Regions from separate parts of the Sedimenticola thiotaurini genome, predicted to be linked through region 1. Evidence: predicted binding sites of a transcription regulator. Region 1 holds the regulator's gene; the other holds the start of a gene.

Evidence for each region. The regulator sigma-54, encoded in region 1, starts transcription at its own class of promoters, with help from an activator protein. The targets are predictions, from matches to a motif close to TGGCANGNTNCNTGCTT.
Region 2: a site for sigma-54 is predicted at 10,228-10,244, ahead of AAY24_RS16610 (SIR2 family protein). Genes of this name have one in related genera too.

Annotation. Positions count from the first base shown of each region.
Region 1 covers NZ_CP011412.1:2,158,619-2,174,577, forward strand. Annotated here, with positions in the region: gene proC (pyrroline-5-carboxylate reductase) at 21-902, shown strand; gene AAY24_RS09815 (YggT family protein) at 902-1,480, shown strand; gene AAY24_RS09820 (DUF167 family protein) at 1,496-1,786, shown strand; gene AAY24_RS09825 (dynamin family protein) at 1,908-3,890, shown strand; gene AAY24_RS09830 (DUF4426 domain-containing protein) at 4,002-4,448, shown strand; gene AAY24_RS09835 (hypothetical protein) at 4,450-4,635, shown strand; gene AAY24_RS09840 (calcium/sodium antiporter) at 4,773-5,804, shown strand; gene AAY24_RS09845 (KpsF/GutQ family sugar-phosphate isomerase) at 5,801-6,799, shown strand; gene kdsC (3-deoxy-manno-octulosonate-8-phosphatase KdsC) at 6,852-7,376, shown strand; gene lptC (LPS export ABC transporter periplasmic protein LptC) at 7,408-7,977, shown strand; gene lptA (lipopolysaccharide transport periplasmic protein LptA) at 7,961-8,476, shown strand; gene lptB (LPS export ABC transporter ATP-binding protein) at 8,484-9,209, shown strand; gene AAY24_RS09870 (RNA polymerase factor sigma-54) at 9,319-10,821, shown strand; gene hpf (ribosome hibernation-promoting factor, HPF/YfiA family) at 10,846-11,181, shown strand; gene AAY24_RS09880 (PTS sugar transporter subunit IIA) at 11,201-11,677, shown strand; gene rapZ (RNase adapter RapZ) at 11,762-12,643, shown strand; gene AAY24_RS09890 (HPr family phosphocarrier protein) at 12,789-13,058, shown strand; gene ptsP (phosphoenolpyruvate--protein phosphotransferase) at 13,055-14,776, shown strand; gene mgtE (magnesium transporter) at 14,942-15,959, shown strand, end outside.
Region 2 covers NZ_CP011412.1:3,597,539-3,613,497, forward strand. Annotated here, with positions in the region: gene AAY24_RS16555 (ABC transporter permease) at 1-94, shown strand, start outside; gene AAY24_RS16560 (substrate-binding domain-containing protein) at 690-1,454, shown strand; gene AAY24_RS16565 (sulfite exporter TauE/SafE family protein) at 1,780-2,520, opposite strand; gene AAY24_RS18660 (GNAT family N-acetyltransferase) at 2,656-3,417, opposite strand; gene nifB (nitrogenase cofactor biosynthesis protein NifB) at 4,067-5,587, shown strand; gene AAY24_RS16580 (4Fe-4S binding protein) at 5,599-5,877, shown strand; gene AAY24_RS19320 (hypothetical protein) at 5,896-6,096, shown strand; gene AAY24_RS16585 (ArsC/Spx/MgsR family protein) at 6,093-6,518, shown strand; gene AAY24_RS16590 (2Fe-2S iron-sulfur cluster-binding protein) at 6,568-6,852, shown strand; gene AAY24_RS16595 (nitrogen fixation protein NifQ) at 6,870-7,547, shown strand; gene draG (ADP-ribosyl-[dinitrogen reductase] hydrolase) at 7,637-8,563, shown strand; gene AAY24_RS16605 (bacteriohemerythrin) at 8,773-9,174, opposite strand; gene AAY24_RS16610 (SIR2 family protein) at 9,297-10,190, opposite strand; gene AAY24_RS16615 (NAD(+)--dinitrogen-reductase ADP-D-ribosyltransferase) at 10,334-11,179, opposite strand; gene nifH (nitrogenase iron protein) at 11,367-12,242, shown strand; gene nifD (nitrogenase molybdenum-iron protein alpha chain) at 12,416-13,897, shown strand; gene nifK (nitrogenase molybdenum-iron protein subunit beta) at 14,038-15,609, shown strand; gene nifT (putative nitrogen fixation protein NifT) at 15,733-15,945, shown strand.

The sequences.
Region 1 (15,959 bases):
GCGTATAACAGGCGAACCGAATGCGCTACGATATAGTGCTTAACCAGCCAAGATTACAGATCACCATGAGCGACATGAGCAGTAATACCATCACATTTATCGGCGCCGGCAACATGGCCACCAGTCTGATTGGCGGTCTGGTCGCCGACGGCTATGAACCCAAAAGCATCATTGCCAGCGATCCTGACGAAGGCAAGCTGACCGACCTGTCCGCCCGCTTTGGCATCCGCCAGGCGGCAGACAACCGCAGCGCCATCGAGCAGGCCGACGTGGTGGTGCTGGCGGTCAAACCGCAGATACTGGAGCAACTCTGCGCAGAGATCCGGGAAACGGTGCAACAGCGCCAGCCGCTGCTGGTATCGATTGCCGCCGGTATCCGGGAGGCCGACATACAGCGCTGGCTGGGGGGCGACGTCACCCTGGTGCGTACCATGCCCAATACACCCGCCATGCTGCAGTCCGGTGCCACCGTGCTCCACGCCGGCGACAAGGTTTCAACGGCCCAGCGGGATCTGGCCGAATCGATTCTGCGCGCCGTAGGCCTGACCCGCTGGGTCGATGACGAGGCACTGCTGGATACCGCCACGGCGCTCTCCGGCAGCGGCCCGGCTTACTTTTTCCTGGTCATGGAGGCAATGGAAGCCGCTGCGATCGGCAACGGCCTGCCCGCCGACACGGCGCGTCTGCTGACCATCCAGACCGCGCTCGGCGCAGCCCGCATGGCGATCGAGAGCAGCGACAGCCCTGCCACCCTGAGACAGAAGGTGACGTCACCCGGCGGCACCACCGAACGTGCCGTATCGATCCTGGAGCAGGGCAATATCAGGAACCTGTTTGAGCAGGCCATCAGCGGCGCCTGCGAACGCTCCCGGGAGCTGTCAAACATGCTGGGAAAACAGTAATGGGCAGCAACTATCTGACCGATCCACTGGCGTTTCTGATCCAGGTAGTTTTTGACCTGATCATACTGGTGGTGATGCTGCGCTTCATCCTCCAGTTGGTGCGGGCCAACTTCTACAACCCGATCTCCCAGTTCGCGGTCAAGATGACCACGCCCTTGCTGCGCCCGCTGCGCCGGATCATTCCCGGCGTGGGCGGTATCGATATCGCCTCAATCATATTGATGATCCTGCTCAAGAGCCTGGAGCTGATTCTGATCATGCTGGTGACAGGCAGTGGGGTGCAACCCCTGGCCGCCGTCGCCATCGCACTGCCTGAACTGATCAGTCTGACAATCAACTTCTTCCTGATCGCCATCCTGATCCAGGTGATTCTGAGCTGGGTCAACCCGGGCAGTTACAGCCCGGCAACCGAACTGATCGACAGCATCACCGCGCCCCTGTTGAGACCGGCGCAGCGCCTGATCCCCCCGATCGGCGGCATCGACCTCTCCCCCATGGCGGTCCTGGTGGGGCTGCAACTGCTCAAAATGCTGCTGATCCCCCCGCTGCAGATGCTCACTGCAACCCTGCTGCTCTGAGCCTGGAGAGCCACTTTGAGTGACACCTGGTATCGCTGGGACGGTGACGACCTGCTGCTGCAGTTGCGGGTTCAGCCCCGCGCCGGCAAGGATCAGTTTGTCGGGCCCTATGGGGACCAGTACAAGGTGCGCATTACCGCCCCGCCCGTGGACGGCAAGGCCAATGCGCACCTGATACGCTTCCTGGCCAAGGCATTCGGGGTCGGAAGGGACCAGGTCAGCCTGATCAACGGCGACAGCTGCAAAAACAAGGGATTCCGCATCGAAGCACCACGTAAATTCCCAATCTCCCTCACAAAACCGTAAGAAAAACTCCCCGTTTCTCTATAATTTCAAAGCAGTAGGGGCCAAACTGCCTATAATTTCTCGAATTATCATCTGGCCCTGTAGTAAGATCGGCCCATAAGAATTACAGAAGGAGCGTCCCGTGGAGCGATCGCGTCTGGAAACACAGCTGAAGGCGTACGAGCAATGGAAGGCGGATATCATTCGTACGGTCAAGCTCTACTACCGCTGGCTGAGCAAGCATCGCCTGGCAACGGACGACAGCGTGAAACGAATCCGGGAGTCTCTCGATTCACTCAGTAGTGATCGACTCACTATCGCCTTCGTGGCTGAATTTTCCCGTGGCAAGACCGAACTGATCAATGCCATATTTTTCTCCGACTTCGGTCGGCGCCTGCTCCCCTCAACCGCAGGGCGCACCACCATGTGCCCTACCGAGCTGTTCTATGATCAGCAGGCGGGCCAATCCTACGTCCGTCTGCTACCGATCGAGACCCGGCTGCAGGAGACCAGTATTCGTGATCTGAAGCGCAAACCGGCGCTCTGGGTCACCTATCCCCTGGACCTGGAGTCCGCCGATCAGATCGAAGAGTGTCTGCGGGAGGTAATCAAGACCCGTAAGGTGACCCTGGCCGAGGCGGTGCGGCTGGGCATGTATGACCCCCAGCAGCACCCCACCCAGAACCAGCCACCCGATTTTGTCGAAATCCCCAAGTGGCGCCATGCCATGATCAGCTTCCCCCACCCACTGCTGAAACAGGGGCTGACCATTCTTGACACCCCGGGCCTCAATGCCCTGGGCAGTGAGCCTGAGCTGACCCTGAAGATGCTCCCCTCGGCCCAGGCGGTGCTGTTTGTGCTGGGCGCGGACACTGGCGTCACCCGCAGCGACCTGGAGATGTGGCAGAACCACATCAAGGGTTTCCAGCGCAGCCGTCAACGGGGCCTGATCGTGGTGCTGAACAAAATCGATACGCTCTGGGACGAATTGCAGGACGAGGTCGACATCAATAATGCCATCAACCGCCAGCGCAATCACACAGCCCAGATTCTCGGCATTGACCTGAAGGCGATTTTTCCGGTCTCGGCCCACAAGGGGCTGCTGGGAAAAATCAAGGACGATCAGCAGCTGATGGAACAGAGCCGGCTACCTACCCTGGAACACTATCTGGCGCACGACATCCTCGACGCGCGACAGGAGATCATCAGGGATACCGTGACCACCGAAATCAGCCAGATGGTGGAGAATACCCAGGGCATCGTCGCCACCAAACTGAACGGCATCCAGACCCAACTGGATGAACTGCGCCAGCTCAGTGGCAAGAGTCTGGAAATGATCGAGCATATGATGGCCAAGACCCGTACCGAACAGGCCGAATACATGCAGAACGTCAACTCCTTCCAGGCCAGCCGCAAGATCCTGAAGGAGCAGGCCACCACCCTGCGGGACGCACTGGATCTGAAAAAGCTGGAGCGCTCCATCACCGCCACCCATAACGCCATGGCGGACAACTGGACCACCCTCGGCCTGCAGTCAAGCATGCGCACCCTGTTCGACGACATGCGCGCCAATATGCAGATCGTGGTGGATCAGAGCGAACAGGCGCGCAAATTGATCCGCAGTATCTACCGACGCTTCCAGAACGAGCACGGCTTCTCTGTAGTGCAACCGAAGATGTTCTCCATCATGCGCTACCGGGTGGAGTTGGAGATGCTCTACCAGGAGGCGGAGATCTTCCGTAAAAGCCCGGTTACCGCCATGACCGAGAAGCACTTCGTGGTGAAACGCTTCTTCGTCGCCATGGTGAGCCGGGCCCGGGATATCTTCTTCCAGGCCAGACAGGAGGTGGACAGCTGGCTTAGCACGGCCCTGGAACCCCTCACATTCCAGATCCGTGAGCACAAAGAGCAGATGGAGCGCCGCCTGGTGGATCTGCAGAAGATCAGCCGTTCCCGGGACACCCTGGATGCACGGGTGGGGGAGCTGAAGGCACAGCACGCTGCCGTGGCCAAGCAGTTAACCATCCTGCGTAATATTCACAACACGCTCAATAGCAGCTATCCGCTCACGGCCGAGACCCGCCCCAAGCCCAAGCTGGTGGCCGCCAGGAAAACCGCCGGCTGAGGCACCCTGCCTCCGTTGCAGAGGGATTTTCATAATCCGGCCTTTGGCGCTATCCTTTCAAAGAGGTATGGACCTTCTTCCATCCCACGGGTACAGAACTGAGGCAGCACCATGCAAGTCCGAATCTCCACCATCGCTTTACCCCTGATACTGCTGTTTATCAGCAGCCTGGCGAGCGCTGAAAACAGCACCCAGGCTGATGGCTACACCATCCATCACAACGCCATCCCAACCGCCCTTCTGGCACCGGAGGTAGCCAGTAATTACCGCATTGTGCGCAGTAAATACCGGGGACTGCTGAACGTTAGCGTTATCCGGGACATTCCGGGTACAACCGGCCAGCCGGTGACCGCCAAAGTGACCGCTTATGCCCTGAACCTGATCGGTCGGCGGCACAATATCGAACTCCGGGAGATTCGGGAGGGTGATGCCATCTACTACATCGGCGATTTCCCTATCGTTGATGGGGAGACCCTGAAGTTCACCCTGGAAGTGACCCCTGAAGGCGCCACCAGGTCGATAACTGCATCACTGAGCCAGGATTTCTACATCGACTGAGATGGGTAACGTTCTACCATTCAAAAAGATCACCGCCAGTCAACGCCACAAGGGCAACACCCTGTGCCGGCACGGCCACCATAAGTGGGTACTCGATCAATCCCAGGTGTTTGACGTGAAACAGGGCAGACTGGTCAGCCGTTATCGCTGCAGCCGTTGCAACGCCACCCGCAACCGGGCCGAATAGTCGGAGCGCCAGAGGGCACCCTGCCACACCGGCGCAGGCGCCAAGAAACTTGGACAATCCCGGCAAGGTCTGAAACAATGCCTGCGCCACTAAGAATCCGTTGAAATTTAACTCTACCATCCCCCACGAATCACTTTATGCTGCTAGATATTGCTGCCATCATCGCCGGTATTACCCTGCTGGTCTGGGGAGCCGACCGCTTTGTCATCGGCGCGTCCGGAATCGCCAGCAACCTGGGCCTGCCACCGATGATTATCGGACTCACTATCGTTGGATTCGGCACTTCGGCCCCGGAAATACTGGTCTCCGGTGTGGCCGCCATTCAGGGCAATAGCGGCCTGGCTATCGGCAACTCACTCGGTTCCAATATCGCCAATATCGGCCTGATTCTCGGCGTTACCGCCCTGATCGCCCCCCTGAATGTCCGATCTAACACCCTGCGCCGGGAGTACCCGATCCTGCTGGCGGTCAGTCTGGGCACCCTGGTACTGATGCTGGACGGTGTGCTGGGAAGGGTTGACGGCATGATCCTGTTGCTGGGACTGGTGGGGATGCTGTACGCCATGGTGCGTATCGGCATGCGCAGTCTGTCCGGTGCACCCGACCCGATCACCGCTGAAATCCTGGACGAACTGCCGGAATCGATGAGCACCGGCAAGGCGGTTTTCAACTTCTGTCTGGGTCTGGCCCTGCTGCTGTTCAGCTCCCGGATCCTGGTCTGGGGCGCGGTCAACATCGCCTCCTCCTACGGAGTCAGCGACCTGGTCATCGGCCTCACCATCGTGGCCCTGGGCACCAGCCTGCCGGAACTGGCAGCCAGTATCGCCAGCGCGCTCAAAAATGAACACGATATTGCCATCGGCAACGTCATCGGCTCCAATATGTATAACCTGCTGGCGGTTATGGCAGTACCGGGGCTGATCGCGCCCGGGCCGTTCGATCCCCTGGTATTGACCCGGGATATGCCGATGATGCTCGGCCTGACCCTGGCCCTGTTTGTCATCAGCTACGGCTTCGGCGGAAACGGGCGTATCAATCGGACTGAGGGATTCCTGCTGTTAGCCGCCTTTATCGCCTATCAGGGCGTGCTTTTCACCCAGAAAGGGGGGGCCGCCACGGTCGTCGAGCCCACCGCCTATCAACAGACAATCGAGCAGCAAAGTACATGAACAAGGATTGCACCCCCTCTCCTGAAGAGGCCAAAAAACTCCAGGCACTGGGCCTGGCTGTCATCCATAACGAGGCCGCCGCCATCCAGGCGCTCGCCGACCGGATAAATGGGGACTTCGCCCGTGCCTGCGGCTTCATGCTCAAGTGCGAAGGCCGTATTGTGGTCACCGGCATGGGCAAATCGGGCCATATCGGCAGCAAGATCGCTGCTACGCTGGCCAGCACCGGCAGCCCGGCCTTTTTTGTCCACCCGGGCGAAGCCAGCCACGGCGACCTGGGCATGATCACGGCCAAGGACGTGGTGCTGGCGCTCTCCAATTCCGGCGAGACCAGCGAACTATTGACCATACTGCCGCTGATCAAGCGTCTTGGGGTGCCCCTGATCGCCATGACCGGCAACCCGAATTCCAATCTGGCCCGGCAGGCAGACGTGCATATCGACGTCAGTGTCGAACAGGAGGCGTGCCCCCTCAACTTGGCCCCCACCTCCAGCACCACCGCCACCCTGGCAATGGGGGATGCACTGGCGATTGCCCTGCTGGAGGCCCGGGGCTTCACCGAGCAGGATTTTGCCCGCTCCCATCCCGGCGGCAGCCTGGGCCGGCGACTCCTGCTGATGGTGAGTGATGTGATGGTGACCGGCGAACAGATCCCCCGGGTGCCGGAGCAGGCCAGCCTCAAGGATGCACTGCTGGAGATGACCCGGAAAGGGATGGGCATGACCGGGGTTATCGACGACCAGGGCCGCCTCAGCGGCATCTATACTGACGGCGACCTGCGCCGCACCCTGGATCGACCGGTGGATATCCGCAACTGCAAAATCGCCGAAGTGATGACCCGGGGCAGCACCACCGCCAGTGCAGACATGCTGGCGGCGGAAGTACTCAAGATCATGCAGGAGAAGAAGATCAACTCCCTGTTTATCGTCGACGATCAACAGATGCCCATTGGCGCCTTGAACATGCACACCCTGTTGCTGGCGGGCATCGTCTGACCGGCCACTGCCCGTAGCGACTCACCCTGACTCAGCAGAAAGGATGCCTAAGATGCAGGAGATCTTGAAGCGAGCCAAACAGATCCGTCTGGTTATCTTTGACGTGGATGGTGTGCTGACCGATGGCAGCCTGTTCCTGGGTGATGACGGACAGGAGTACAAGGCGTTCAACTCCCGGGATGGTCTCGGCATGAAGCTGCTACAGAAAAGCGGCCTGGAGATCGGCATTATCACCGGTCGCACCTCCAACGTGGTGGCGCTGCGGATGGAGAGTCTGGGTATCCGGCACGTCTACCAGGGACAAGAGGATAAAGTACCGGCATTTCGGGAACTGCGCGACAAACTGGGACTGACGAATGAACAGATCGCCTACGTGGGTGATGACGTGGTGGATCTGCCGGTAATGCGCCAGGTCGGTCTGGCCATGACAGTGCGGGACGCCCATCCCCTGGTCAGGCAGTATGCACACTGGCAGGCCCAGGCAGGAGCCGGTCGCGGTGCCGTGCGGGAAATCTGCGAACTGTTGATGGAGGCGCAAGGGACCCTGGAACAGGCTTTTGGGAAGTATCTCGACTGACCCTTCAAAGTATCCGGGCAGGACATCAACCATGACTGAACAGAAAAACCTGATAATCGGCGGCATGCTGTTGTTGCTCGTGGTGGTCACCCTCTGGATAGCCCGCCAAAGCATGCAGGAGGAGGCGGAACGCACAACTCCACAACACCGGGTAGACTATTATCTGGAAGGGGTCGACTCCACCCTGATGGATCTGAGCGGGAGACCCAGTAAGCGACTGGTGGCCAATCGCATGACCCATTTCATGGATGACGACAGCACTGAACTGGAGTCACCGCGGATGACCCTGTACGACCTGGACCGTCCGCCCTGGCATGTCCGCTCGGAGACCGGTTGGCTCTCGGGTGATGGGGAGGTGCTTCTTTTGCAAGGTGAGGTTAAAATCGACCGCTTTGCGGCGCCCGGGGTCCGGCCCATGCACATAACCACCCGGGATCTGCGGGTACAGCCAAGAGACAACTATGTGGAAACCGATGCTGAAGTGCATGCGCGCAGTAACCAGGACCGTATCGATGCCAAGGGCATGCAGATCTGGCTCCAGCAGCCGATCCGCATCAAACTGCTAGCCAATGTACGAGGACATTATGAAGTCGAACCCTAAGCACCAACACAGGGCCCGCTGGTTCGCCATTACCCTGTTACTGCTGCTGTTTCCAGGGATAGCCCCCGCCCTGCAGTCGGACAAGGACCAGCCGATCTACATCGAGGCCGATGCGGTGGATATCGACGATCGGAACGGCACCAGCATCTATAAAGGGAATGTGGTACTGACCCAGGGCAGCATCGTGATGACGGCGGACCAGGTGACCGTGACCCAGCACCAGGAGCAGACCGACCAGATCGAAGCGATCGGCAGTCCGGTTACATTCCAGCAGGATACCGACAATGGCAAGGGCACCATCAAGGGCCGTGCCAAAAAGGCCGAGTACTCGGCCAACGGCGAGACCCTCAATATGATCGGTGACGCAATCCTGATCCAGGGCAAGGACACCTTCAAGAGTGACCGGATCGTCTACGACCGCGCCCGGGCCATTGTAAAGGCCGGTGCCAGCGCCAAGGGCAAGGAACGGGTCCGGGTCACTATCGGTGGCAAAAAGTAACCCGCCCATGAGTGTGCTCGTAGCTGACAAGCTGGTAAAACACTATCGCCGTCGCGCGGTGGTCAACGGGGTCTCCCTGAAGGTAGCCGCTGGCGAGGTGGTTGGGCTGCTCGGACCCAACGGTGCCGGCAAGACCACCTGTTTCTACATGATCGCCGGGCTGGTGCCGTCGGAAAAGGGCGCCATCAGCATTGATGGTCACGACATCACCGGCCTGCCGATGCATGCCCGGGCCCGGCTCGGCCTCGGCTATCTGGCCCAGGAGCCATCGATTTTCCGTAAGTTATCGGTATTCAACAATATTTTTGCCATCCTGGAGACTCGCAAGGACCTACGGCGTCCGGAACAGATCGAGGCCTGCGAGGCGCTGCTGGTGGACTTTAACCTGACCCATCTGCGGAACAATCTGGCGATGAGCCTGTCCGGGGGCGAACGTCGCCGGCTGGAGATCGCCCGCTCACTGGCGATGGAACCCCGCTTCATCCTGCTGGATGAACCCTTCGCCGGCATCGATCCGATCTCGGTCAAGGATATCCAGAATATTATCCGCTCCCTCTCCTCCCGGGGTATCGGCGTGCTGATTACCGATCACAATGTGCGGGAGACCCTCGGAATCTGCGGACGGGCCTATATTATCAGCGAGGGACAGGTCCTGGCTGAGGGTGAGCCGGAACAGATTCTGGCCAACCAGGAGGTACGCTCGGTCTACCTGGGAACAGAGTTCAGTCTGTAGCTTGACCGATGACAATTAACACTTTTTCCCCTTGTGCGCCTGTGCAGTTTTTACGCTAGAATGAAACTGTGAAAACTATACAAATTACGTACCAGATTCAGATATTCGCATGAAGCAGACGCTCCAGCTTCGCCTTGGCCAACATCTAACCATGACGCCGCAATTGCAGCAGGCTATCCGCTTGCTGCAACTTTCGACGCTGGATCTCAAACAGGAGATCCAGGAGGCCCTCGACTCCAACCTGATGCTGGAGACCGAGGAGGATAACAGTGCCCGCGAAGAGGCCCGCCAACAGGAGCAGCAGAGCGTAATCGATGGACTGAACGGCGAAAACCTGAAAGCTGACAAGGCCAACAGCAACGATCTCAATAACGAGAAAGAGATCAATGGCGAGGCCAGTTCCATGCCGGAAGAGCTGCCTGTGGACAGCGGCTGGGACGATGTCTACGACAGCACCCTGCCGCCCTCCTCCGGGATGGCCTCACGGGACTCCGGAGACAGTGACTACCTGGCCCAGCGCCGTAGCGCCCGAACCCTCTATGACTACCTCACCTGGCAGCTGAACCTGACCCCGTTCAGCGATCTCGACCGTCAGATAGCGGTTGCCATCATCGACGGTATTGATGAAGACGGCTACCTGCGGATGGAGCTGAATGAGATTCTCGACGACATGGAGGCCGACGAGATCGAACTGGATGAGATCGAAGCGGTGCTGCACCGGATCCAGCAGTTTGATCCACCCGGTGTGGGTGCCCGGGATCTGCGCGAATGCCTGCTGATTCAGCTGCGCCAGTACACCGAACCCCATCCGGCCATGGAACTTACCCTGCGGCTGGTGGATGACCATTTTGACCTGTTGGCCCAGCAGGACCACAACCAGATCAAACGCAAGCTGAAGATCGACGACGACACCCTGAAATCGATCAACCAACTGATCCGCTCACTGATTCCGCGGCCCGGCAGCCTGGTGGCTGAAACTGAGGCCCAATATGTCATCCCCGATGTGTTCGTGACCCGTCGGGATGGCACCTGGCACGTGGATCTGAATGCCGAGGCCGCGCCCAAACTGCGGGTCAACCCGGACTACGCCCGGCTGATCCGGCGCGCCGACAACAGTGAAGACAACACCTGCCTGAAAAACCACCTGCAGGAGGCGCGCTGGTTTATCAAAAGCCTGATGAGCCGCAACGAGACCCTGTTGCGGGTGGCCACCAAAATCGTCGAGCTGCAGCGCGGCTTCTTCGAGCACGGTGAAGAGGCGATGAAACCGCTGGTGCTGCGGGACATTGCCGAGGCCCTGGACCTGCATGAATCGACCATCTCCAGGGTAACGACCCAAAAGTACATGCATACCCCGCGGGGTACGCTGGAGTTCAAGTATTTCTTCTCCAGCCATGTCAGTACCGCCGGAGGGGGAGAGTGTTCCGCCACGGCGATACGCGCACTGATCAAAAAACTGATCGCTGCCGAAAAACCCAACAAACCGCTAAGCGACAACAAACTGGCCAGTATACTTGCCGATCAGGGCATTCAGGTCGCGCGGCGAACAGTAGCGAAATATCGCGAGTCCATGGCGATTCCGCCATCCAACGAGCGCAAGCGCCTCGTCTAGAGGCCCGTAACCAAGGAGCAAACCATGCAAATCAGCATCACCGGTCATCATGTGGACATCACCGAAGCCATGCGCAACTACGTGGATACAAAATTGGAGCGCCTGGAACGGCACTTTGATCATGTTGCCAAAATCCACGTCATCCTGAGTGTTGAGAAACTGCGTCAGAAAGCGGAAGCAACACTGCATGTGAATGGTGCCGATGTCTTCGCCGAGTGTGAAGAGGAGGATATGTATGCAGCCATTGATGGCCTGGTGGACAAGATCGACCGCCAGGTCAAAAAACTCAAGGAGAAAAGCACTAATCACCGCAATGGTGCAGGTATGAAGGGCATTGACCCTGCCAACGCCGAAATCTAACCCAAAAGGCACCACAATCATGTTTCCCGCAAATTTCATTAGCGTCGAACGCATCAGTGTCGCCAACCCGGCGGCCAGTAAAAAGCGCGTACTCGAAGAGGTAGCCGGACTGCTGGCCTCTGCTTCAGATGAGCTTACCCAGGGCAATGTATTCGACAAACTACTTGAGCGGGAACGATTGGGCAGCACCGGGCTGGGGCATGGCATCGCCTTGCCCCACGCCCGCGTTGCCGGCGTCACGGAAGCCCGCGGTGCCTTTGTCCAGTTGCAGTCAGGGGCGGATTTCGACGCCCTGGACCAACAACCGGTCGACCTGGTATTCGGACTGCTGGTACCGGAAGAGGCCACCGAAGAGCACCTGCAACTGCTGGCCAAACTGGCCACCCTGTTCAGTGATGAAGCGTTCTGTCAGCGGCTCAGAAAGGCCCGGGACAGCGCCAGCCTGCTACAGGAGTTCATTCTGCAGGAACCCATGCCTATCAGCGCCAGCGGCTGACCCGGAGGGCCGACGACGCAGTTCGCTTCAAGGCCCATACGATTGACCCCTTTTGTGCATCTGACCGGAGGTAACGGAGACCCCATGAAGCTGTCAATCATCACCGGACTCTCCGGCTCCGGAAAGAGTGTCGCCCTGCATACCCTGGAAGATGAGGGCTACTACTGCATAGACAATCTGCCGGTGTTCCTGCTGCCGGCCCTGGCCGGTGAACTGGTCAAGGATCAGGACAAACGGTTCCAACTGGTCGCCATCAGTATCGACTCACGCAACACGCCGGCCGAGTTCGAGAACATTTCCACCCTGCTCCACCCCCTTAAGGCCAAGAAGATCCGCTATGAGGTTATCTTCCTGGAGGCGCGGGACGAGACGTTGATCAAGCGTTTCAGCGAAACCCGCCGACGGCATCCACTGACCGGTGGAGGGCGGCCCCTGGCGGAGGCGATCAGCTATGAACGGGAGATAATGGCGCCATTTCTCAACATCGCCAATATCCGCATCGACACCAGCGAGACCAATCTGCACGAACTGCGTGATCTGATCCGCTCCCGCATCACGGAACGGCTGGACGCCAATATATCCCTGCTGTTTCAATCATTCGGTTTCAAACAGGGGATTCCCCGGGACGCGGACTTCATCTACGACGCCCGCTGCCTGCCCAATCCCCATTGGCAGCCGGCACTGCGCCCACTCACCGGCAGGGACAGCCCGGTACAGCACTTTCTCGGGGAAAACAGCGACGTTCAACGCTACAAGGAGGATCTGGTGCGCTTTCTGGAGCAGTGGATACCCCGCTTTGAAGCCGAGGGTCGCAGCTATCTGACCATCGCTATCGGTTGTACCGGGGGACAGCACCGGTCGGTCTATCTGGTGGAGCAGTTGGCCGCCCACTTCCGTACCTGTGGCCGGCAGAGCCAGATCCGCCATCGGGATCTGCCCCGGGTGGCCTCGGCCGATTCCGGTTAAGCTGTAACGAATTAGGAAAAGAACTTCCGTTTCCGGCAGTGACTACCGCAACCGGGGCCTGCACCAAGTGCGGACGGGGCATTTTGTCACTGGCGTGCATTGTGCGATATTGTTTCTCCAGATCAGGGGCTATGTGAGCTTTTTTATGGTCACCAAACAGATAACCATTATTAATCGTCTGGGCCTGCACGCCCGGGCCGCCGCCAAGTTTATTACCGAAGCAGGGCAATACAGCAGCACTATCCAGCTGATCCGCAATGGTCAGCCTGCCAATGGAAAGAGCATCATGGAGGTGATGATGTTGGCCGCCAGCCAGGGAACCGAGTTGACGCTGACAACCGAAGGAGAAGATGAGATCGAGGCCGCCAATGCCCTGGAAGCCCTGGTCAACGACCGCTTCGGAGAACCTGAATGACCTTTGCCGGCAACGGCATCGGCATAACCTCGGGTATCGCCATCGGCGAAGCCCATATTCTGCGCCCCGGCCTGCTGGAAATCGGCCCACGCCAGATCGACCCGGCCGATATTCCGGCCGAAGTGCAGCGCTTCCAGCTGGCGGTAAACGGGGCCAGGGGACGACTTCAGCAGACCCGTAAAAAGATCCCCGACAACACCCGCTCAGATATTATCGCCTTCATCGACACCCACCTGCTGATGATGAATGACGCCGCCCTGGTGGAGGTGCCGATCCAGCTGATTCGTCGCCACGCCTACGCCGCTGAATGGGCACTGCAACTGCAGCGGGAGTCCCTGGTGCAGGTGTTTGATACCATGGATGATCCCTACCTGCGCACCCGCAAGGATGATGTGGAACATGTGGTCAACCAGATCCAGATTGCCCTGCAGGAGCTGGATGAGGAAGAGAGCGATGACCTGCAAGGCAAGGTGATCCTGGCCCAGGACCTCACCCCGGCGGATACCATTGTGATGCGTCACCAGGGAATCGCCGCCTTTATCACCGAATTCGGCGGCCCTATGTCCCACACCGCCATTCTGGCCCGCAGCCTCGATATCCCGGCCATTGTCGGGGTGCACGGCATCACCCGGCTGCTACGTCAGGGTGAAACCCTGGTGGTGGATGGGGAGCAGGGGGTGGTATTGGCGGACGCCGACCCGGACACCCTGGCCCATTACCAACGACGCATCAACGCCACCCGCAACCGGACCATCCAGCTGCGCAACCTGATCGGCCGGGCCGCCACCACCCGGGAAGGGGTGCGGGTACAATTGATGGCCAATATCGAACTGCCCGAGGATATCGAAACCACCCGTCAACTACAGGCCGACGCGGTAGGGCTCTACCGCACCGAGTTTCTCTATATGAACCGCCAGGGGATGCCGGACGAGGAGGAGCACTACCAGACCTATCGCCAGGTGGTGGAGGGTCTTGACGGGATCCCGATCACTATTCGCACCCTGGATCTGGGGGCCGATAAACAGGTGGATGGCTGCACCACCCTGAGCTGCAATCCCGCTCTCGGCCTGCGCGCCATACGGCTCTGTCTCAAGGAGCCGAGAATGTTTCAGCCCCAGTTGCGGGCCATTCTGCGCGCCGCCGTTCACGGTCCGGTGCGCATCATGATCCCCATGCTCTCCACGCTCCAGGAGGTGCGCAAACTGAAGGCCATACTGGCGGAGACGGAAGCGGCCCTGAGCGCGGAAGGGATACCCTTTGCGAAAAATATTCCGATCGGCGGCATGATCGAGGTACCGGCCGCCGCGCTGGCTGCTGACGCCTTTACCCGTGAACTGGATTTTCTCTCTATCGGCACCAACGACCTGATCCAGTACACCCTGGCCATTGACCGGGTGGACGACGAGGTCAACTATCTCTATGACCCGTTGCACCCCTCCATCCTGCGTCTTATCCAGATGGTTATCGACGCCGGCCAGCGAGCCGGCATCCCGATCAGTATGTGCGGGGAGATGGCTGGCGACCCCCGCTACATCCCGCTGTTGATCGGCATGGGGCTGCGGGAGTTCAGCATGCAACCGGGCTCACTGCTGATTGCCAAGGAGCGACTGCTAGAACTGGAGGCGGATAAACTGGCCAAACAGACCCGCAAACTGATGAAGCGGCTCGGCGAGAGCGACTACGAACCGTTGCTGGAACAGATCTGTACCCGGCACTGAGCCGGCCATACCGGCAAAAGGAATTACCGCGGCGGAACGACCCTGAAGGTCACCAGCCTGACAACGATTTTTCACACCGGGTGTCTCCCGCTTGTCATCTTCAGCTGTTAGAATCGGCCCCGTCCACACAATTGACCCATCATCCGGCGAGGAACCCTATCGGCCATGTCTGACCAGGCACCCGAACACAACGACAGTACCCGCCTGGACCGTATGCAGAGGGCCCTGGAGAGCGGTACGCTGCAGCAATCCCGGCGCATGCTCAACGCCCTGCACCCGGGTGAGATAGCGCACCTGCTGGAGTCGTTGCCGCTGGCCCAGCGCGATATCGCCTGGCGGCTGGTGAACGAGGAGAACGGTGGTGAGGTGCTGATCCTGGTTGCCGACGAGGTTCGGGCGGACCTGATCAGCAAGATGGACACGGAAGAGCTGCTGGCCGCCACCGAGGGGTTGGACACCGACGACCTGGCAGACCTGGTCCAGGATCTGCCCCGGGCCATCACCGATGAGATCCTCGATTCACTGGATCACCAGCGCCGGGAGCGGCTTGAGGCTGTCCTCTCCTACCCGGAGGACACTGCCGGCGGCCTGATGAATCCGGATGCCATCACCGTGCGTCCGGAGGTGACCCTGGACGTGGTGATGCGCTATCTGCGCCACCTGAAAGACAAGATCCCGCCCCAGACCGACATCCTCATGGTGGTCAACCGGGACGGCAAGTACCTGGGCGTACTGCCGCTCACCGTGCTGGTGACCCATGGCCTGGACGAGACCGTGGCGGAGGTGATGTCCCTGGATGTACGGGGCATTCCCGCCACCTGGGATGACGGCAAGGTGGCCAACCGCTTCGAGCAGCATGACCTGATCTCCGCCCCGGTGGTGGATGAGGCCGGCAAGCTGGTCGGCCGTATCACCATCGACGACGTGGTCGATGTCATCCGTGAAGAGGGGGAGCACCAGTTCATGGGACAGGCCGGCCTGTCGGAAGACGAGGACATGTTTGCCCCGGTCATGATCTCCACCCGGCGCCGGGCGCTCTGGCTGGGTATCAACCTGATCACCGCCCTGCTGGCCTCCTGGGTGATCGGACAGTTCGAGGCGACCATTGAAAAAGTGGTGGCGCTGGCGGTACTGATGCCCATTGTCGCCAGTATGGGGGGCATCGCCGGCAGCCAGACCCTGA
Region 2 (15,959 bases), 1.4 Mb from region 1:
CGGCATCAGCCTGGGCTTTATCCTGCTGTTTCTCGGGATCTGCTCCAGTGTGGTGTGGTGGATGTTCAAAACCGGATATCGTCTGAAACAGTAGTTTAGCCGCGGCAACTTCCGGGACGGCCGCCTCCTCATCAGCACTCCCTGCCGGGGCTGTTAGCTAACCCGCTTTCCCCCTCTTCAGCCCCGTCACCACGCTTCCGGTAAACCGGAGGATCAGGGCGAATCGCCCCTATTGATCTATTTCGCCATCGCATAGTCCCATCAGGGGCCGGTCCTGCTGGTTGCTGGGGCACTGTTCAGGCAGCCGCAGTCGGCTTTTGCTGGGAAAAATAGCTGGGAAAGCTGGGTCAAACAGAGCCGGCTATTGGCTATTCCGCTGGAGGGTTGGGATGAAATACTGAAGGATTTTGTAGGGAATACGCTAACGCAGCCTAAGGAAAACCACCATGCTTTAAATTACTTTTGCTAATAGCCCTATCACTGGCTATCTGTTCCAATGCACGAACAAAAAGCAGAAATGACAAAAATCTGCAATAAGTCATCTATTTGACACAAACCACCAAAGAGCCATACATATGAGCAATGTATATCATCGCATAGGGTTGTTGGCTGTTCTCTTCCTATTTTCCACTATATCCAACGCAGTCACGTTAACCTGGGTAGGTTGCGGAATAACTAAAAAGGCTTTCATGCAGGAGTTGGTGATCGCCTATAAAAAGAGTACCGGTGTTGAGATTGTGCTGGAGGGTGGCGGCGCCACCAAAGGTATCAGATCCACCTCGGAGCACTCGGCGGATATGGGCGGATCCTGTCGCTACCGGATCAAAGGGGAGGCCCCCGAATCCAAAATCTCTTTCAATCCCGTCGCCTGGGATGCCCTGGTCGCCATTGTCCACCCGGATAATCCACTGAACTCCATCACCATGGAGCAGCTCCGGTCACTCTATCGTGGCGAGATCAAAAACTGGAAGCAGCTCACTGGCGAGAGCCGACCGTTGAAGCTGGCAGTCCGCCGCGGCAAGATCTCCGGAGTGGGGCTGACGATAAGACAGCTTGTGTTCAACGATCCTGACATGGATTTCCCCCAGATCAATGTTTACAAGTCATCCGGTCCCCTGGAAGAAGCTATTGAAAATGACGTAAACGCGATCGGTATGACCGGCATCAGCAGCGCCCGGAAACGGAATGTAAAAATCCTCCAGCTGGACAACAAGGAGCCCAGCTTTGAGAACATCAAATCCGGTCACTACTTGCTGTATCGGCCGCTCTACCTGGTGATCGACAAGGAGAGTGAAAATGCCGCTGAGCTGAAAAACTTCCTCAAGTTTGCCCACTCAAAGGCCGGCAGGGATGTGATCCGCAAGAATGGTGTGGTGCCTTACCTGGAAGCGCTTGGGTTGAGCATTAAGCAGCAGATTCAGTGGAAAAATGCCCGGAACCAAGCGGGTGAGTAAGTTCTGATACTCGCTGGAATCTACAGCTTCGCTGCCATCAGCCGATGTGGTGTGGAGCTTGATGGATAAACTCCGGTCCTGGATTACCAGGCCGGAGTTTTTCAGATAATTCCGGGTCTGGCTCAATCCGCCCTCTGCATGGCTCAGAAGCCCTGCTCACTATCGTAGTCTGTAGCCCAGTCCCGTTTACCGTTGTTGTAGCAATCATCGCAAGTAAACTGTTCTCTGCTGGAGCGCCAGCCGATGGCGTGCTCCACCTCGAATGATCGGCCGCAGTGTTTACACGGGGGTGTTTTGTTTGCCATCTCTCCGTAGCCGGATAAGGTTACACCAGTCCCGAGACGATCTTGATGGCAGTCGCCAGCAGTACCATTGCGATGATGTATTTGAGTTGTCCGCTTTTCAGTTTTTCGCTCATCAGCCAGGCTCCCAGGGCGGCGCCCAACGCTGAGGCAAGGCCGGTGACACCCACCAGGGCATAGTCCATTTCAGAGAGTGTTGCATGGGCAAAAAAGCCGGTCAGAGAGGCGAACACAACGACGAAAGAGGCGGTGGCGGAGGCCCGCTTGGGTTCAACCCCGGAACCGACCAGTGTGGGCACGATAATACTGCCGCCGCCAACCCCCAGTAGTCCGCCGACAAAGCCCGCAACCCCGCCAAGGCCCATGCCACGAAACAGCTGGCTGCCTGGCGTGATAGTGGCCGGTGCAGGTTTTGGAGAGTAGATCAACATCATGAGACTGGCGAAAATCAGGAAACCGGAAAACATCCATAACAACAGTTGACGATCCAGGCCCTGGCTGACGCTTACGCCAACTGGTGACAGTGCCACGGCCACAATCAGTATCGGGACGGCCAGGCGCCATTCCACCAGGCGTTTGCGGATAAATGTGGTGGTGGAAACGCTGGTGGAAATGGCGTTCAGCAGCAGTGCGGTAGCCATAGCGGCATGGATCTCCACGCCCAACGCCAGAAATATTGGTACCAGGATAAATGCCGCCCCGACGCCGGCCATTGCCATGATGGCGGTGAGGCAAAATGTGGCAATGGCGGCGATGGTAAGCATAATAACCGTGGCTTAAATTGGCTCCTGAAATGGCACTACAAAGGCCACGGGCCGGGTGAATTCGGCCTGAGCGATTTAGCAGCAGCCGGTGTGGAAACATCCGGAACCAGGCGATCTCCTTGAGAGCCTGGTGAGCTAATATCTCACCTCGTTAACGGCTGTGTCAGGTTTTTTTGACCGGGATAACGCCGACAACAGGTTGAAGTTGCGATGGGTAGCGTGGATGGTTTGCTTCATGGTTGTTCGTCCAAGATCGATCTGCAGGTCAACCGATTGCGTGGCCCAGGTTAGCAGCAGGGTACAGAGATCGAACAGGTTGGTCTGAGCCGGCGAGACAGTGTCGGATCTCTCCTTGGGTAGGTCTGTTTCAGCAATCAGTACTTCACCATCATAGCGGGTGTCGATGATCCGGCAAACTTTACGGATCAGGGCCTGTATCTCCTGGTTGTGCGCCAGGCATTCGAACCGAAAACGGGCGATATCGCGTTCCAGCGCCGCGTCTACCAGGCGATCCAACAGGAGATGTCCGATCCCTTGGCCCTGCATGTGATCGGCCACAGTGATAGCCACTTCAGCGCATTCATCATCGTCGCGAATGCGAATTGCGCGGGCAATGCCCAGCCCGTTGCCCTCCCTGCCCGACTCGTCGAGTTCGACCGCGGCGATGGCGAAGTGGTCGTATCCATCGGTCTCAGTGAAATAGCGTAGTTCCGCTTCTGAGAGTGAGGCCTTGGCGGCAAAGAAACGTTTATGGCGGGAGAGGGCCGAAAGCTCGGAAAAAGCCCGTTCCATTTCCTGCTTGTCGGAGGGGCGAACCAGGCGCAAACGGATTTGCCGGCCATTATCCAGTTGGACCGAATCAGCGTAGTGTTCCGAAAAGTGGAGTTCCTGTTGCATTTGCATGACCTCCCGATCAGGTTGAAATAGGCCGCAATTAGTGGCCTATTGTGCGATGCAACATAAATATAAGCAATAGAAAAAGCTAAGATAGTCAATTAATTAGGGATCAGCTCATGGAACAGGTATCCGTTAACAAATGATTTGGAACGGAACGGTTTTAGAGCTGTCTGAGGCCAAATCCAGGTGTGCAGGAAAATAGATCACGCGCTATACGGCCGGATCAAACGGCTTTGCGAACAACAGGCGGCGTGTCCATCGACACCGTTATTAGGGTGAAATGAGGGTGCTTACCCTGTTCAACTGTTATTCCCCAGGTTTCACTAGGCGAACAAACCCTGGGCCAGGGTATTTGCATCAGTTGGAGAGATGCTTCCAACATCGGAGCTCAGGCTTCCACAATCTATCCGCCGTTCCACCTTCCCGTACCATCGACCCACTTACCCTACCGGGATTGGCAACAACGTAGCACTCCCGACAATTCCCCCTCTTTTGTCGTCTACATAACCATGCATGGCTCTTCAGAAATAATAAAAACCAAGAATAAACAGATAGATAAGTGACTGAATTCAAGCGGGCACACTCTTTGCTTCTGATCAGTTCAGTGTTGTTTCAAGCCTTGATGAGGCGTTGATCAGGAGATCCGGTGATGGAGTTGACGGTATTAGGTCAAACGGCAGGCCAGGTGGCAGATGAGGTTTCCGGGGGGGGTTGCAGTTCTTCCGGGTGCGGTGGCAGCAGTGATCAGCTGTCTCATCTGCCCGAGCATATACGCGAGAAGGTGCACAACCATCCCTGTTACTCCGAGGAGGCGCATCACCACTTCGCCCGCATGCATGTGGCGGTGGCGCCGGCCTGCAATATCCAGTGTCACTACTGCAACCGGAAATATGACTGCTCCAACGAGTCCCGTCCCGGTGTGGTGTCAGAACTGCTGACGCCGGATCAGGCGGTCAGGAAAGTGATGGCAGTGGCGGCCAATATTCCCCAGATGACGGTGTTGGGCATCGCCGGACCCGGTGATCCCCTGGCCAATCCGGAGCGCACTTTCGAAACTTTTCGCCAGCTCACCGAAAAGGCGCCGGACATCAAGCTCTGTGTCTCCACCAACGGACTCTCCCTGCCGGAGCAGGTGGATGAGCTGTGCAAGCACAATATCGACCACGTCACCATCACCATCAACTGTGTCGATCCGGACGTGGGGGCCAAGATCTATCCCTGGATCTTCTGGAACAACCGGCGCATCAAGGGTCGCAAGGCGGCAAAGATCCTGATCAGGCAGCAGCAGAAAGGACTGAAGATGCTCACCGAACGGGGCATTCTGGTAAAGGTCAATTCGGTGATGATCCCCGGTGTCAATGACCAGCATCTGGAAGAGGTGAGCAAGGTGGTGAAGGCCAACGGTGCTTTCCTGCATAACGTGATGCCGCTGATTGCCGAGGCGGAGCATGGCACCTTCTACGGCGTCATGGGGCAGCGTGGTCCCACCCACAGCGAGTTGCAGGCGTTGCAGGATAAGTGTGCCGGCGACATGAACATGATGCGTCACTGCCGTCAGTGTCGTGCCGATGCAGTGGGCATGCTGGGCGAGGATCGGGGCGACGAGTTCACCATGGACAAGGTTGAGAACATGGAGGTGGATTACGCGGCGGCCATGCAGCGACGTGCCGAGTACCAGGCCGCCGTGGAGGCCAACCGGGAGGCGCAGAAGCGCCAGAGCGGAGAGACCTTTGTGGCACTCTCATCCATACAGGTGAAGAAGCGGGAGACCCGACCGGTGTTGATGGCGGTCGCCACCAGTGGCGGCGGAGTAATCAACCAGCACTTTGGCCATGCCAAAGAGTTCCTGGTCTACGAGGCCTCCATGACCGACGTCCGTTTTATCGGCCATCGCAAAGTGGATCTCTACTGTAGCGGTGGTGACACCTGCGGTGACGCGGAGACCACCTTGCAGAAGATCATCCGCACCCTGGATGGGTGCGAGGCGGTGCTCTGTTCCAAGATCGGCTACGAACCCTGGGAGCAGCTGGAGTCAGCCGGAATAGAGCCAAATGGTGAACACGCCATGGAGCCGATCGAGGAGGCCGTAGCGGCAGTATACGCCGAGATGGTGAAGCGCGGCCTGGCCGATAAAAGCGCAACACCTGACCGTTTGCAGGCGGGTGCCTGAGGAGCAATAGCATGGCTTATGAAATTATTGATAGTTGCGTCAACTGCTGGGCCTGCGAACCGCTCTGCCCCAGCCAGGCAATCTCCGAACAGCGACCCCATTTCCGGATAGATGCGAAAAAGTGCACCGAGTGCGAGGGGGACTATGCCGATCCCCAGTGCGTCAGCATCTGTCCCATCGAGGGGGCCATCCTGAATCCGTTTGGCGAGGCGGCCAACCCGCCCGGTTCGCTCACCGGTATCCAGCCGGAGCGCATGGCTCAGGTGATGGCGGAGATCCAGGCCCGTTAACCACAATAGGAGCAGCCCGTGTCCACGATCAGCAACTTCAAGAGCACCCCATCCACCGCCCCGGTTTCAATCCGTTGTCGACGCTGGCTGCATGGGTTGCGACAACGGCCATCAGCGGGAGTCCAACCGGCCTGGACCCACTTGCCGCATCGCCTGTGGCAGCGCAACTCTGCTCTGCTGGTGCTCCTGCATGAGCGGCAACCGGACCTTGTCCCATGACCCGGTTATGGTTTTATGAAAAGCCGGGCTGTGTCGGTAACCGGGAGCAACTGGCACTGCTCCAGCGTCTGGGCTACCAGCCGGAGGTGCGGAATCTGTTGAGTCAGCCCTGGACAGTGGAGACTCTGCGGCCGTTTTTCGGCAGTAAACCGGTATCTGAATGGTTTAACAGCACCGCTCCGGCGGTCAGAAACGGGGCGATCGAGATTGCCCGGCTGGAGCCGGACCAGGCTCTTCGGCTGATGCTGGCCGAGCCGCTGCTGATCCGCCGGCCGCTGTTGCAGTACGGCTCGTTCCGGCAGTCCGGATTTGAGTCCGGCCCGGTGTTGATCGCCCTGGGTATTCCGACGGATCTGTTAACCGACCTGAACAGCTGCCCGGTAGAGGCGGACAGGGCGGCCTGTGCCGTGATCGATCTGTAGGGGCAGGAGAGTTTATCGCAGCGAGGTTTTACACCACAGGTGAGCAGCAATGGCGAAAGCAAACATTACCTTTGAAGATATTGATCGCACTGTCAGCGTGCCGGCCGGTACCCGGGTCATAGAGGTTTCCGAGCAGGTTGGCGCCGGTATTGTCTACGGCTGCCGGGAGGGCGATTGTGGTACCTGCATCATGCATGTTCAGGAGGGTTGGCATAACCTCACCGAGCCCAGTGTTCTGGAGGAGAAGGTGCTAAAGGAGAACATGGCGGGACGGCATGACCGACTCGCCTGCCAGGCACAGATCATTGGTGACTGCCGTATCAAACCGACCTGATCGAAACGGAGTTCCGCATGGCGCTGATTAAATGCCGATACATATTCCAGGCTGGACCGCTGGTCCCCGGCTTCGTGGGTGTTACCCTGTTGCGCTGTCTGCGCCGGGACGGGAACCGAACAATGCTGAGCGCAGTCAAGGCGGATGAATCGCTGGCATCAATATATACCGCCCTGATGGCCCAGCGTCGCGGGGAACCGGCTGAAGAGAACCTGGCCCGCATGCTCGCCTCCTGGTCGCTGGGTCGGGGCGTGCTGCCCGACTGGTTGGGGCTGGGTGAGCTGCGTTACCGGCAGTTGATGGCACGCCATTTCCCCGGCATCGATCCCGACCGATTGGCCCACTTTGGCCGGCCATTGGCGCCCGATCGTGACGACGAGCAAGCGGAGCTGCTGAGTCTGCTGCTGGCCCATCGCAGTGGTATCACCTCCTCGGAGAAATGGATTGCCGGCATTGTCACTGCCGGCTGCCTGGGGAGCGATCACCTGTGGCAGGACCTGGGGTTGTGGAGCCGCCCCGATCTGACCCGGCTGATGCTGGACCACTTTGCACCGCTTGCCCGGCGCAACGACAGGAACATGAAATGGAAACGCTTCCTCTACAAGCAGTTGTGCGAGTCCGAGGGGATCTATGTCTGCCGCTCACCCAGTTGCGAGGTCTGTATTGATTACGCCAACTGCTTTGAGCAGGAGTAGGACGACAGCAGGTTGCCGGGGATGGACGAGCAGATCGGCGGCAGTGATGGTTGCCGGGGTGGACACAACCCACGGGGGAGTGAAGGACGATGAACAGATCACTCTCCATTGAACAGCGGGCCATCGGTGCCTACCTGGGGCTGGCGGTCGGGGATGCCCTCGGTGCCACCACCGAGTTTCTCACCCCCAATGAAATCCGTGACCGTTACGGTGTGCATGACAGCATCATCGGTGGCGGTTGGTTGCATCTCAAACCCGGCCAGGTGACCGATGATACCGGCATGAGTCTGGCCCTGGGGAAGGCGATACTGGCGCAGGGGGGCGTCCAGGCGGTACCGGTGGCGCGGGCATTCAGTGACTGGATGCGCAGCAAGCCGGTGGATATCGGCCACACGGTACGGCGCGGCATTGTGCACTTCCGGGACAGCGGTGTGCCCGCCGTGCCCGAGAACGAGTTCGATGCCGGAAACGGTGCCTGTATGCGTTCCCTGCCGGTCGCTATCGCCTACTGGAACGCCCCGCCTGAGCTGCTGCTGGAGGCGTCCCGTATCCAGTCCCACATCACTCACAACAATCCCCAGGCCGATGCGGGTACCGAGGCGGTACTGCACATGCTGGTCGCCGCCTTTCGGGGCGAACCCTTATCGACCCTTCAACAGATTGCCGGACAACTGGTAGCGCAACAGCCCGCGTACCGTTTTGACAGGCGGCCGGTGCAGAATCCCGGTGGCTGGATCGTGGAGACCCTGCAGGCGGTGTTTCAGTCCCTGTTCAACCAGGGTACGTTGGAAGCGATATTGATCGACGTAGTGAACCGCGGGGGCGATGCGGATACCACCGGCGCCATCGCCGGCATGCTGGCGGGTGCCTGTCAGGGCGTCGAAGCCATTCCGAGACGCTGGCTGCGGGCGCTGGATCGGGACGTGCGCAGCGCCTGCGAACAACAGGCGCTGGCGTTGTTGGAGTTGGCGGCAACCGCCCGGTGGGCCGGGCCGGAATCCGCAGTGTCGAATTAATACAATTTCTGTCCTTCTGTGTAACGTCCACCCTACGGGGGAGTGCGGCTGTTGTCCATCCAACCCGGGTGGGCATGTTTTCTATGCCCACGGGGGAAGCGCGGTACGGATTGCAGCGTGGGCACCATGTACCCATCCTACAGGAGTGCGGCTGTTGTCTATCCAGCCCGGTAGGGTGGGCATGTTTTTTATGCCCACGGGGCACCTGGCTACCGGTTACCGTGCAGTTTAAGATGCGCCGCCAGGGCGCTGTCCATGGTGCGGGCATGCAGATCGAACCAGCCAGGCAGGTGGTTTGTTACATAGTCCCGGCCCATGGCGAGGGAACCCCGGGCGACTTTCTCAGCAAAGCGATCCAGCTCCCCCAGCACCCGCTGATGTTCATCCATGTGTTCACGAATGGCGGGGAACCGGTACAGCTCCATCAGTTGCCCTTCCGATTCAAAATGGGCATGGGTGTGTCGAACCAGTTGTTCAAACAGCCTGATAAAATTGTCCCGCTCCGATTCGGCAAGCTGATTGACCAGGGAGATGAACTCGTTGTGGGTCTGGTCCATGATCTTTACGCCGAGTCGGTAGCAGGGGTTATCGGGTTTGATAATCGGCTGCACGGACAGCGCTCCGGTGTTGGTCGGTATGCCAGGGTGACGGTGTGCGCCTGGGGTGTGGTGTGGATCGGGGACAGGGAGATCGGTCCGGCGGATAGCCGGTCAGTCTCCCGCCCGGTTCTGGTTCAGATCCGCTGTTCATTCCGTAACGGCAACGTTGCGCAGTGCTGCGCCGACATCCCGGCAGCGGCCATCAACTCGCCCACCTCGGCTTCGATGATGTGGATATTCATCCGCTTGCAGAAACGGCGCTCCTTGTCGTTGGGTTCGGCAATCAGCGCCCAGCCGGCCGGTTGGGCCGCATCGTAGATCATGTCCGACAAAACCATCCGTTCCGTATCCCGGGTCATGCGCAGACCGATGAACAGGTACTGTTTTCCGCGCCGGTACTGCTTGACGAAACCGGGAATGGCGAAGCCACCCATCAACTCGGTGATGTAATCCACATAGTCGGCATCCGAGGCGATATAGGTGGCGTCCGGCAGCGGGCTGCCCATCGGTTTGAACAGGATCGGCAGCGATGGATCCACCGCTTCCTGGGGGATCTCCCCGGCGGAGTAAGTGGTACCGTCGTAGTGATGGATACGAAACCGGTAGTCGGTGCCGGCAACACGGGAGATGCCGCGAATCAGGGTATGGGGACGATCAGCGTAGTGCTGCTGCAGCTGGCTGTCCCGGTTGATGTCGATCACATAGGGGGTGTGGATATCCGCCAGCCACTTATGCAGTGGTGAAGGACTCCAGCGGGTATCGCCATACAGGGTGTCGAGGAACCGGTTGACGGCGCTGCGTCCCCGTTTCAGTTCGATATCCATGGCGGCCCGGGGGAATTCATACATCAACCGCGGTGCCATGGGATTGCCGTTGTTCATGGCCAGGATCAGGCTGTCACTGTCGGCCGGGATCGGTTCGCCCGTGTCCAGGTGAGTCACGCCTTCCAGTGCACCGGGTCCCAGGTAAGGCACAATATCGCCGCTGGTGATGCCCTCGATGAGCGTCAGCATAGTTGTCTCTGCCATGTTTGGTACTCCTTGACTAGTGGGTATTAGCTGTCAGGAGCAAGAGCCGGGCCAAATGGGGTGTTGGCTGTTGGAACAGTAACTTAGCTGTTTTTCTGTATGGCGGGGCAGGGACAATTGTCGGGTTTCCTACACCGTTTCTGCTAGAAAGCGCTCAGGTTCACCTCGTACACGCCGCCGATCACCAGGTACTCATCTTCGCCACTCAGGCGGCCCGGCAGCAGGCCCGGCAGGTAGGCCAGCTTGCTCAGGGGTATGGCGGCTTCCAGGATATAGTCACCAAACTCGTCGGCCCGTTCCCGGTTGCCGGTAAAGGAGTTGATGTTATTCAGTACCAGAATGTAACGATGTCGGCCCGGTTGATGCAGCACTTCGTGTTCATTGATTCGATTAATGCCACGGTACAGGGTGAGATGGGTCTGTCCGGGAAACTGCCGGGCTATCTCGTACTGGCAGTAGGTGTAGAGCAGATCGAGCTGGGACTCCAGCGCGTTGGTGTTGTACAGCCCCTGGGTGCGGGCCGCCAGGTAAGCCTGGTAGGGGAGCGAGTTGATATCCCCCACCGGTCCCTGGTGGTTGCGTGGCAGGAGGCCGAAGCGGGACTCCACCCAACCTTTTAATACAGCCGCCTCTTTACTGTCGGGATCGAACAACCAGCCGCGCAGAATGCGCAGGTAATCGGCCCGGCCCCGGTGCTTCTTGCCGGGGCGTTCGGGCAGGCCGGCCTCTTCCGGGTGATCCAGTAGAAACCCGGAGCGCATGTAATCCTGAAAATTTTCCGCTCGCCGGGTGGCATCGTCGATCCCATCCAGGCTCTGGAACAGGGCGTCGTGCAACTCCGCCACGCCGTCCAGGGAGAGCGGCGCCGGGTGGTGCTGGAAAGTAAGGCTGCCAAGGATCACCGGCGGCAGATTGCAGTGGTTGAGAGAGCTTCTGGCGTGGGCCGGGAGCGAGGCGTCAGCCGCTGTGGTTTGTCTGTATTCATCCATACATTTTATTGGGTTTGTCGCAAACCCGACCCTCTTGGTCGGTTCCTTGGCGTTGAAAAATAGTTAATAAATACAGTTAGTTAACTTCTTTATCTGTTTTTGGCACAGGCTTTGCTCAATACCCGTTGTGCAGGTGATACAGCGTATTCAATCACCACTGACTTTAACAACGAGTAAGGAGATCGACATGGCACTGCGTCAATGTGCAATTTACGGTAAAGGTGGTATCGGCAAGTCTACCACGACCCAGAACCTGGTGGCTGGTCTGGCCGAACTGGGTAAAAAGGTAATGATCGTCGGTTGCGATCCGAAGGCGGATTCCACCCGTCTGATTCTGCACTCCAAGGCGCAGAATACCATCATGGAGATGGCTGCCGAGGCCGGTACCGTCGAGGATCTGGAGCTGGAAGATGTGCTCAAGGTGGGCTATGGCGATATCAAGTGTGTCGAGTCCGGTGGTCCGGAGCCCGGCGTCGGTTGTGCCGGCCGCGGTGTGATCACCGCCATCAACTTCCTGGAAGAGGAAGGCGCCTACGAGGAAGACCTGGACTTCGTTTTCTATGACGTGCTGGGTGACGTGGTATGCGGCGGATTCGCCATGCCGATTCGCGAGAACAAGGCCCAGGAGATCTACATCGTCTGCTCCGGCGAGATGATGGCCATGTACGCGGCCAACAACATCTCCAAGGGTATTGTGAAATACGCCAACTCCGGTGGCGTGCGCCTGGCAGGTCTGATCTGCAACAGCCGTAATACTGCCCGCGAGGATGAGCTGATCATGGAGCTGGCCCGTCAGCTGGGTACCCAGATGATCCACTTTGTACCCCGTGACAACGTAGTGCAGCGTGCCGAGATCCGGCGTATGACCGTGATCGAGTACGACCCTGAAGCCAAGCAGGCGCAGGAGTACCGTAACCTGGCGCAGAAGATTATCGATAACCAGAACTTTGTCATCCCCACACCCATCACCATGGACGCGCTGGAAGAGCTGCTGATGGAGTTCGGCCTGATGGATGAGGAAGACGAGAGCATCATCGGCCAGAAGGCCGCCGCCGAGGCGTAAGGTGGATGACCCCTTCAGGGGGGTGAGCATCGCTGTCGGTTGGGCTGTGAATGCCCACAGCCGGTTTTTGAAAACGACCCGGCGTGTCGGGGTTGCCCCCCGGCCCAACTGACGGCTTCTTTCACGACCCCGCGTATCCACGGATTAGTGGTGCCGGGAGAAGGAGACAAACTATGTCAACAATGACACGCGAAGAGACAGCAGCCCTGATCCAGGAGGTGCTGGAGGTTTACCCAGAGAGTGCACGGGAAGAGCGTGCCAAACATCTCACGGTCAATGACCAGTCGGTGGAACAGTCGAAAAAGTGCATAACCTCCAACCGTAAATCCCAGCCGGGTGTGATGACTATCCGGGGTTGCGCCTATGCCGGCTCCAAGGGTGTGGTGTGGGGACCGATCAAAGACATGATCCACATCTCCCACGGTCCGGTTGGCTGTGGACAGTATTCCCGCGCCGGGCGGCGTAACTACTATGTCGGCACCACCGGTATCAACACCTTCGGCACCATGAACTTCACCTCGGATTTCCAGGAGAAGGATATTGTCTTCGGCGGCGACAAGAAGCTGTCCAAGATCATGACTGAGATCGAGCAGCTGTTTCCGCTCAACAAGGGTATTACCATCCAGTCAGAGTGTCCCATCGGCCTGATCGGTGACGACATCGAAGCGGTCGCCAAAAAGGCCACCACCGAGATCAGCAAACCGGTGGTGCCGGTGCGCTGTGAAGGTTTCCGGGGTGTCTCCCAGTCCCTGGGACATCACATCGCCAATGACGCGGTACGTGACTGGGTGCTGGGCAACCGGGACGACGACACCAGTTTTGAGAGCACGCCTTACGACGTGACCATTCTGGGTGACTACAACATCGGCGGTGACGCCTGGGCCTCCCGTACCCTGCTGGAAGAGATGGGCCTGCGGGTGATCGCCCAGTGGTCCGGCGACGGCACCCTGGCGGAGATGGAGAACACGCCCAAGGCGAAGCTCAACCTGCTGCACTGCTACCGTTCCATGAACTACATCTCGCGGCATATGGAAGAGAAGTACGGCATCCCCTGGATGGAGTACAACTTCTTCGGCCCCACCAAGATTGCCGAATCCCTGCGCCAGATCGCCTCTTTCTTTGACGAGACCATCCAGGCCAATGCGGAGAAGGTGATAGAGAAGTACAAGGCCGAGTACGAGGCGGTAATCGCCAAGTACCGTCCACGCCTGGAAGGCAAACGGGTGATGCTCTACGTGGGTGGCCTGCGGCCGCGTCACATTATCGGCGCCTATGAAGACCTGGGCATGGAAGTGGTCGGTACCGGTTACGAGTTCGGCCATAACGATGACTACGACCGCACCATCAAGGAGATGGGTAACGCCACCCTGATCTATGACGATGTCACCGGCTACGAGTTCGAGGAGTTCGTCAAGCGGGTTAAGCCGGACCTGATCGGTTCCGGTATCAAGGAGAAATACATCTTCCAGAAAATGGGTATCCCGTTCCGCCAGATGCACTCCTGGGATTACTCCGGTCCCTATCACGGCTATGACGGTTTCGCCATCTTTGCCCGGGATATGGATATGACCCTGAACAACCCCTGCTGGAGCAAGATCAAGGCACCCTGGGAAACCCATGGTGAGACAGCAGAGGCGGCCGTGGCCGGCGCCTGACAGCCCGTTAAAGCAGATTGGGCCGTTACTCACTCACTGCCTGGTCTGGCAGTAGCAGCCCAATCTGCAACCGAGGCGTAGCAAGTTTATTTTCATCTGACCCGTTGTCCACGGATTAGTGGCGCGGGAGGAGAGCGATCATGAGTCAAGCAGTCGAAGATATCAAAGCGAGTTATCCCCTGTTCCGTCAGGACGAGTACAAGGATACCCTGTCCAACAAGCAGGAGCTGTTCGAAGAGAAAGTGCCCCAGGAGAAGATTGAAGAGGTATTCCAGTGGTCCACCACCGAGGAGTACAAGGAGCTCAACTTCAATCGTGAAGCCCTGACCGTCAACCCGGCCAAGGCGTGCCAGCCCCTCGGTGCCGTGCTGTGTGCCCTGGGGTTTGAAAAGACCCTGCCCTATGTGCACGGTTCACAGGGTTGTGTGGCCTACTTCCGCACCTACTTCAATCGTCACTTCAAGGAGCCGATCGCCTGTGTCTCCGACTCCATGACCGAAGATGCGGCAGTATTCGGCGGCCAGAAGAACATGTTTGCCGGGCTGGAGAATGCCAAGGCACTCTACAAGCCGGAGATGATCGCGGTCTCCACCACCTGTATGGCAGAGGTGATCGGTGACGACCTGAACGCCTTTATCGGCAACGCCAAGAAAGAGGGCAGCGTGGCGGAGGATTTCCCCACCCCGTTCGCCCACACCCCCAGTTTTGTCGGCTCCCACACCACCGGCTGGGACAACATGTTCGAGGGTATCCAGCGCTATTTCACCCTCAACCACATGGAAGACAAGGTGGTCGGCAGCAACGGCAAGATCAACATCGTGCCGGGCTTCGAGACCTACCTGGGTAACTTCCGGGTGATCAAGCGCATGATGGCGGAGATGGATGTGGATTGCAGCCTGCTGTCCGATCCCAGCGATGTACTGGACACCCCGGCGGACGGCGAGTATCGCATGTACGACGGCGGCACCTCCCTGGAGGAGATCAAGGATGCGCCGAACGCTATCGACACCCTCTACCTGCAGCCCTGGCAGTCGGTAAAGAGTCGCAAGTTCACCAAGGGAACCTGGAAGCACCCGGTCACCGACATCGCCATTCCGATGGGGCTGGAGGCCACCGACGAGTTCCTCATGAAGATATCCGAACTGACCGGCAAGCCGATCCCCGAATCCCTGACCCGGGAGCGCGGCATCCTGGTGGACATGATGACCGACAGCCACGCCTGGCTGCACGGCAAGCAGTTTGGTCTCTACGGCGATGCGGACTTTGTCATGGGTATGACCCGCTTCCTGCTGGAGCTGGGCGCCGAGCCGACCCAGATCCTCTGCAGCCACGCCAACAAACGCTGGAAGAAGAGCCTGGAGAAGATGCTGGCGGACTCCCCCTATGGTCAGAACAGTGAAGTGCATATCGGCAAGGATCTGTGGCACTTCCGTTCCCTGATGTTCACCAACAAGCCGGACTTTATGATCGGTAACTCCTACGGCAAGTTCATCCAGCGCGACACCCTGCACAAGGGCAAGGAGCACGAAGTGCCGCTGATTCGTATCGGCTTCCCGATCTTTGACCGGCACCATATGCACCGGGATACCACCCTGGGTTACGAAGGCGCCATGTACATGCTCAAGACCCTGGTCAACGCGGTGCTGGAACGGCTTGACGAAGAGACCCGCGGCATGGGTACCACCGACTACAACTACGACCTGATCCGCTAACCGACAACGGGACGGGGTCACTGCTCACCACACTGTGCAGTGACTCCGCCACCGTTGCCGGTGCGATTGGTTAACCGGGGGCGAAACCTGTCCCGGGACCGGGTTCGGAAACGAGGTGACAAAATGCCCAGTGTAATGATTCGAGTGAAAGACAATGGCGCGCTTCTGTTCTACATCGCCAAGAAAGATCAGGAAGACGAAATCGCCAGCGTGGAGCTGGATACCGAGGAGAGTTGGGGGGGTGAAGTGGAACTGACCGATGGTTCGCGCTACTACATCGACCCGATCACGCCCCGGCCCAGCTTTCCCACCACGCTGCGTTTTAAACGCGTTTGAAACCTGTAATTGAA